Regions from separate parts of the Mesorhizobium maamorense genome, predicted to be linked through region 3. Evidence: predicted binding sites of a transcription regulator. Region 3 holds the regulator's gene; each other region holds the start of a gene.

Region 1 (2,267 bases), 840 kb from region 3:
GGGCCGATGAAGGCGCCCTGCGCATCGTCACGCGTGTAGAGGCGCATGATCGTCGGCCAGCCGGCCTTCGCTGCGGCGTCAGTCAGCACCGGGTTCGAGGAGGCCGGGCTCATCATCAGGGCACCGGCTTCGGCATAGACGGCGGAAGCCGGAATGCTTGAACCCGAGCAAGCGTGGCCGTCGATGAACTTGACGCCATTGGCGACGATACGGTTGGCGACCGAAACCGCCTGCTTCGGGTCGCACTGGTCATCCTCGATATCTAGCTTGATCTGGCGACCGTCGACACCGCCGGCGGCATTGATCGCATCGGCGGCAGCCTGCGCGCCCTGCTTGAACTGATCGCCAATGGTGGCGAGCTGTCCGGTCATCGGACCGACCACCGAAAAGGTGATGTCGTCGGCATAGGCGACCGGCGCGCTCATCATCAGGCCGAAAATGGCCGCGTTCAAAATACTCAATTTTTTCATTGTGGTATGACTCCTCCACTCACGCGCGGCCGCCCCGGCCACGCTTCTTCCAGAGAGGCCGGACAATTTCATCCTTCGTGTGGCCTGTCTAGGCGCATTGACGCCGCTCGATTAGGCCTGCGAAGCATCGCTGGAGCAAAAAGGCAAAAGCCGCGCCGGCCTTGTTCCGGCCGGTCGCGGCTTTGCCTGTCGAGCTGTTTCTCAAGCGCCCCCGCACTCGAACCCAACTCGCCTTCCCTGTCTTCCTGCTGGCCTTGATCTTTCCGAAAACCGGATCATGGCCGCCGCGCCGCTGGCCCTGTCGGGCGTGCCGCGTTCTTGGTTTTGTCGCGTGGCCGTCTTACCGCGGCCTTGTCCTTGCCCGGCGGACCGGAAGGCGCCCTGCCTTATCTCTAAATTCAGTGCATCGTCATCCATTCGCGGGCTTCGCGCAGCGCCTTGGCGATCTCGACCTTCGACATTGCAGCCGACAGTTCCGAGCGCAGTTCCGCAGCGCGGGCCGAACCCTTGATCGCGGCGATGTTGAACCATTTGTGGGCGGCGACGACATCGGTCTCGCAATCGCGGCCCGTCGCATACATCATCCCCAGTTCGAAAAGAATGTCGGCCTGGGCAGTTGCCCCCATGGCGCCGAAGCCTGCTTCAAGCATTTCAAAACGTGCCATTTTTCAATCCTCTCTTCCGGCCCTGTCTGGCTCCCGAGAGCTGCCTCCGTTTGTCTGCCCGGGCTGCTCTTTCGATGCTTTCGAGAATGCCGCTCAGGCTTGAATCCGTCGTTAAATGGCGTGCTTAATTTGAGGAAAACAAAGCTAAAACAATAGGTAAACGTGGAAATTCGTTAAGGATACAAAGCCAGCGATTCAGCCGGATAGCGCCAAATTTGACGAAAATTTTCGCGAGCGGAATCAACACTCCGCTAACCACGCGAAACAAACGTCGCGCATGCATGCATTCATTTCCCTGCCGACATTGCTTCCGTCGGTGCTTCTGAATTGCCAAAGCTGCCGCTGCGGCACCGCTTTTGTTTTGCAGGGAGCTGGATTAGCTTACGTTTGCGTAAGCGGCAGACCGGCGAGGCGGAGCCTCCTGCCGGGTAACCAAGGGAGGAAAAATGTTTCGAAAAGCAAGCCTGGCCCTGGCGGCCACTTTGATCCTGACCGGTGTGGCCTGGGCCGATCCGATCGAGGGAAACTGGAAGACGCAGGCCGGCGATACCGCGGCCATCGGGGGCTCGGGTTCATTTTCCATCACGCTGAAGTCTGGCAAATATGCCGGCAAGACCATCGGTTCGCTCAAGGCGTCCGGCGACAACAAATACACCGGCAGCATAACCGACCCGGCAAACGACAAGACCTACTCCGGCAAGGCGACACTGTCGGGCACCTCGCTGAAAATGAGCGGTTGCGTGCTCGGCGGACTGATCTGCAAGAGCCAGACCTGGCACAAGCTCTGATCGACCCTATCCTTGCGACATGAAAACGGGGCCGGCAGGCCCCGTTTTCGTTTCATGATCCTGGCATGCTGTGCCGGCGGCCATGCTCCTTATTGCCTCCAAACCCATCAACCAATTTGAACGGCAGATGAACGCCGACATCAGAGCCGGTTCAGTCGTGCCCGGGCATTCTCCTGCGTGTTGAAGGAGACACGACCAATGCTCGCCCGCCGCTTCACCATCGTCTGCCTGCTGGTGAGCCTGTTTGGAATGTTCTTCGCCATCCTCGTCGCCGAAGCGGGCCGTCCGGCCCGTTCCTGGGACGAGGCCAGTTCCAGAACCTGCCGCCTCGCCTGCCCGATCAC
Region 2 (2,267 bases), 2.9 Mb from region 3:
AGCAGCGCGACGCGCCTTGCGTCGGTGGCGAGCGCCCTTATATCCTCGTCACGCGACAGGTGCTCGAGCGCCTGCGCATCGACTGCCGGCAGCGCACGGGTCAGGCCCTCCACCGGGGCATTGGTCTCAATCGAGCGCTTCAGCGCGTCGAGGCTGGCGAAATTGAAACGCGCTGTGCGCCATTGCAGAACTTTCACCGGGTCGAAGTCGTGGCTTTCGATCTTCTTGACCAATTCCTCGTCCAGTGGGTCGACCTGGCCGGTGACGCCAAAGGTGCCGTCGCGCAGGTGCCGGCCGGCGCGCCCGGCGATCTGGCCAAGTTCGGCCGCCGTCAGGTTGCGATACTGGTAGCCGTCGAACTTGCGGTTCTGGGCGAAGGCGACATGGTCGAGATCGAGGTTAAGGCCCATGCCGATGGCATCGGTGGCGACGAGATAGTCGACGTCGCCCGACTGAAACAGCGCCACCTGGGCGTTGCGGGTGCGGGGCGAGAGCGCGCCAAGCACGACGGCCGCACCGCCCTGCTGGCGGCGGATCAGTTCGGCGATGGCATAAACCTCGTCGGCGGAGAAGGCGACGATCGCTGTGCGCCGGGGCAAGCGGGTCAGCTTCTTCGAACCGGCATAGGCCAGATGTGACAGCCGCGGCCGCGTCACCACCGAGACGCCTTTCAACAGGCGCTGCAAGATGCCGTGCATGGTGGCGGCGCCGAGCAGCAGCGTCTCCTGGCGGCCGCGCAGATGCAGGATGCGGTCGGTGAAGATATGGCCGCGCTCGAGATCACCGGCAAGCTGCACCTCGTCGATAGCGACGAAGGCGGCATCGGTCTCGCGCGGCATGGCTTCGACGGTACAGACCGAATATCTCGCGCCTGGCGGCTGAATCTTCTCCTCGCCGGTGATGAGCGCCACCTTGTGAGCACCGACCTTTTCGCAGACGCGGGTGTAGACCTCTCGCGCCAAGAGCCTGAGCGGCAGGCCGATGATGCCGCTTTCATGCGCCACCATGCGCTCGATGGCGAGATGGGTCTTGCCTGTGTTGGTCGGCCCAAGCACGGCAGTCACGTCGCGACCCGATAGGATCAGCGGCTCGGTGGGTTTCGGATGGATGTTCATCGCTCGGAAATAAGGCTTTCTGGCCTCTCATTGTCGGGAGCACGCCTCGGGTGGCGCGTATGACAGGCGACACATAGGGATTTCAGGCGCGAAGCGAAAGCGGAATGTTCCGCTGGCGGTTCGAAGTCACCTCCGTCGAGCTTCGGTTCGGCTGCTGATTAAGGGTTGGAACGAGTCTGGAACGAATCGGCGACGAATCGCTGACTCGCCCGGATTCAGGTTTTGTTCACGGCTAGATGTGGAGTTTTGGCTGATGATCCTTACCACATGCTGAATCACGGAATTGGCCCGTTTCATGCTAGGCGAGAGCCGCCGTTAACTTTCGCTGGCAAAGCCGTGTGGCAGCCCGCCTTGCTTCATCCAAGCTTATGAAATTGTTGAACTTTCTTAATAGAAATTAACAGTTTGATAGGCGATTGCAACTGCTCTCGTTAACATTGCGGCCAAACATGGAACGAAAGGGCGACGAATCGGCGATGTCGGGATTTTCCCTGTTTGTTCACGACAAGATATAGTGTTGCGCACAGGTTTTCCACCGACAATGCACAGCTTATCCAGGCACTTTTGCACAATACCCGCTGCCGCCATTAACCTTTGCGTGCCGGATTGGAACAGCAGGCCGACAGCCGTCATCGGACGGCGTCACGGACATCCGAAGCGGATGGCGAACGAGCCCTCCTTCAATCGGCACCGGGAAGCCGGCAGCCCGGCGAGACCTCAGGCGAAGTACTGGCCGCCATTGGCGGTGATGGTCGATCCCGTGATGAAGCCGGCGTCCTCGGAGGCGAGGAAGACGACGCAGCGCGCGATCTCCTCCGGCTGGCCGAGGCGCCCGACCGGGATTAGCGGGATGATGCGTTCGTTGAGCACCTTCTCATCGATCGCCCGGACCATTTCGGTGGCGATATAGCCTGGGCAGATGATGTTGACGGTGATGCCCGCGCGGGCTCCTTCCTGGGCCAGAGCCTTCGAGAAACCGATGTCGCCGGCCTTGGCCGCGGAGTAGTTGACCTGGCCGGCCTGGCCCTTCTGGCCATTGATGGAGGAGATGGTGATGACGCGGCCGAACTTGCGGTCGCGCATGCCGCTCCACAGCGGATGCGTCATGTTGAAAACGCCGGAGAGATTGGTGTCGATGACCTCCTTCCACTG
Region 3 (2,267 bases):
TGGCCACGACATGGCTGCGGCTGGCGGCACTTCCCTTCGCGCTCGCCGGTCTGTTGACCGTCTCGGACACGCGCACGCCGGACGTGCTGATTTCGGAGGATGCTCGCCTGGTGGCACTGCCGATCGGCGGCGGCGAGCTCGCGATCAACCGGGCGCGCCCGAACGAATTCACCGTCGATAACTGGAAACGGGCGCTGAAGTCCGAAACCATCGTTGCGCCGGAACTGTTCGACAGCGGAGACCGACAGTTCGACATCTTCGATCCCGCGCAACTTCCGGCGGGAGCGCCTTTCTATTGCTTCACGGGCCTGTGCATGGCCCGGCATACCTCGGGGGCGATCATCGCGCAGGTGGAGGATCGCAAGGACGCCTGGAGGGCCTGCTCCTATGCGGATCTGATCGTCATCAACGACCCCGCGGGCTACGACCCCTGCCACAATCCGCTGGTTCTCGTTATCACCAAGCGGCAGCTCGCTCGTAAGGGAAGTGCCGCCGTCTTCTTCGACCGGCAATCGGCGACGGCACCGGGACGGGTCAGCTTTGCCGTCGACAGGCCATATCGGCCTTGGCACGAACAGCGAAAATTCTCACGCGAGGCAAGGGGACTGCCGCCTTACCGTAAACCCGAAAAGCCCACCGCCGACCCCGCTCAGTAGCGCCTGATCAGGCCGACCAGCTTGCCTTGCACCTTGACCCTGTCCGGTCCGAAAATACGTGTTTCATAGGCCGGATTGGCAGCCTCGAGCGCAATCGAAGCACCCTTTCGGCGGAAGCGCTTCAGCGTTGCTTCCTCCTCGTCCACCAGGGCCACGATGATCTCGCCGGGACTTGCGGTGTCGGCATTGCGGATGATGACCGTGTCGCCGTCGAAAATGCCGGCCTCGATCATCGAATCGCCCTTGACCTCCAGCGCATAGTGTTCGCCGCCCATGATCATGTCAGGCGGCACTGAAATGGAATGCGTCTGATGCTGGATGGCGTCGATCGGCACACCCGCTGCGATGCGACCCATGACCGGGATCGACACCGCTGAAACCGCATCGTCGTCATTGCCGGCAGCGGGCAGACGCGAAGACGTCGCCGGCTTGATCTGCCGGCTAGGGCTGCTGCCCTGTCCGAGGCTGCCCTGGATGACGCTCGGGGAGAACTTCTTTGCCGCGTTAAGACCCGGCGCGATCGAGTCCGGCAGGCGCAGCACCTCCAGCGCGCGCGCCCGGTTGGGCAGGCGGCGAATGAAGCCGCGCTCCTCCAACGCCGTGATCAGCCGATGAATTCCCGACTTGGAGGCGAGGTCCAGCGCTTCCTTCATCTCGTCGAAGGACGGCGGAATGCCGCTTTCCTTCAGCCGTTCATGGATGAACATCAAGAGTTCATGTTGCTTGCGCGTGAGCATGGCGGCCCCCAAAGGCATTGCACGAAGGGTCTGGAACCAGAATCAGAAAACAAACCCAGAACAAACACTATCTGTTCCAGTTGTGTTCCGCAACCATTTAAAGTTTAATGAATTTGTTAAGGCGACGGAAACGAAATGCCCTCCCGCAGCCAGCATCCTGCCAGCGCGGTCCGTCGTCAATGCGCTCCCGGGCCCTTTGAGACTATTTTGGTTAATGGCCTGTGGCCCGACCGTCTCCACTCTTGGCACAAGCCTGCAAGCTGGGTGACCGGCAGGTGCGGGGTGCGTTTGGGCGGATTAAAAACCCCTGCGGCTCGTGAACGAAACGAAACCAAAATGCCAACTTCCTGCCGGAAAACGACGAGGCACCACCACTGGTCGCGATGGGCTGCGTTCGCTCGCTCCTTGCTTCCCGTTCGCTTGACGAAACCGTATAATAATGTACGGTTTTCGAAGAGGAACACCAATGACCACGCCGAAGCAGGCCGCGCGACGCGAACGGATAGAGGAGGCCGCCTATGCGGTGCTCCGGGAAACCGGCTACAAGAGCGCCTCCCTGCTTGCTATCGCCAAGCGGGCATCGGCCTCGAACGAAACCCTCTACAACTGGTACGGCAACAAGCAGACCCTGTTTCGATCCTTGATCGAAGCCAATGCGGAGAGGCAAGGAAGCTGCTGGAGGACGCCCTTCACCAGGCGCGCGATCCGCTCGAAACCCTGAACTTGCTCGGGCCAGTCCTGCTGACCCTCGTGACGGGCGACAAGGCGGTGGCGCTCAATCGCGCCGCGGCCGGCGACGTCAACGATACAGGCACGCTTGGCCAATCGATCGCGCAATTCGGCCGCAATACCATAATGCCGCTTGTTGGCGACC

What was found. Region 3 encodes LexA, which represses DNA repair genes until DNA is damaged. Its sites were predicted from a motif close to TGTTCNNNNTGTGTTCNG; they were not measured.
Region 1: the regulator LexA is predicted to act here: its motif matches at 1,270-1,287, upstream of ACIU1A_RS06860 (sel1 repeat family protein).
Region 2: the regulator LexA is predicted to act here: its motif matches at 1,282-1,299, upstream of ACIU1A_RS25655 (helicase-related protein).

Annotation. Positions count from the first base shown of each region.
Region 1 is NZ_CP173356.1:1,355,747-1,358,013, reverse strand. It holds gene ACIU1A_RS06865 (branched-chain amino acid ABC transporter substrate-binding protein) at 1-470, opposite strand, end outside; gene ACIU1A_RS06860 (sel1 repeat family protein) at 869-1,135, opposite strand; gene ACIU1A_RS06855 (DUF2147 domain-containing protein) at 1,582-1,923, shown strand; gene ACIU1A_RS06850 (hypothetical protein) at 2,122-2,267, shown strand, end outside.
Region 2 is NZ_CP173356.1:5,129,763-5,132,029, reverse strand. It holds gene ACIU1A_RS25655 (helicase-related protein) at 1-1,115, opposite strand, end outside; gene phbB (acetoacetyl-CoA reductase) at 1,833-2,267, opposite strand, start outside.
Region 3 is NZ_CP173356.1:2,196,190-2,198,456, reverse strand. It holds gene ACIU1A_RS11385 (ComEC/Rec2 family competence protein) at 1-656, shown strand, start outside; gene lexA (transcriptional repressor LexA) at 650-1,393, opposite strand; gene ACIU1A_RS11375 (TetR/AcrR family transcriptional regulator) at 1,833-2,114, shown strand; gene ACIU1A_RS11370 (TetR/AcrR family transcriptional regulator C-terminal domain-containing protein) at 2,144-2,267, shown strand, end outside.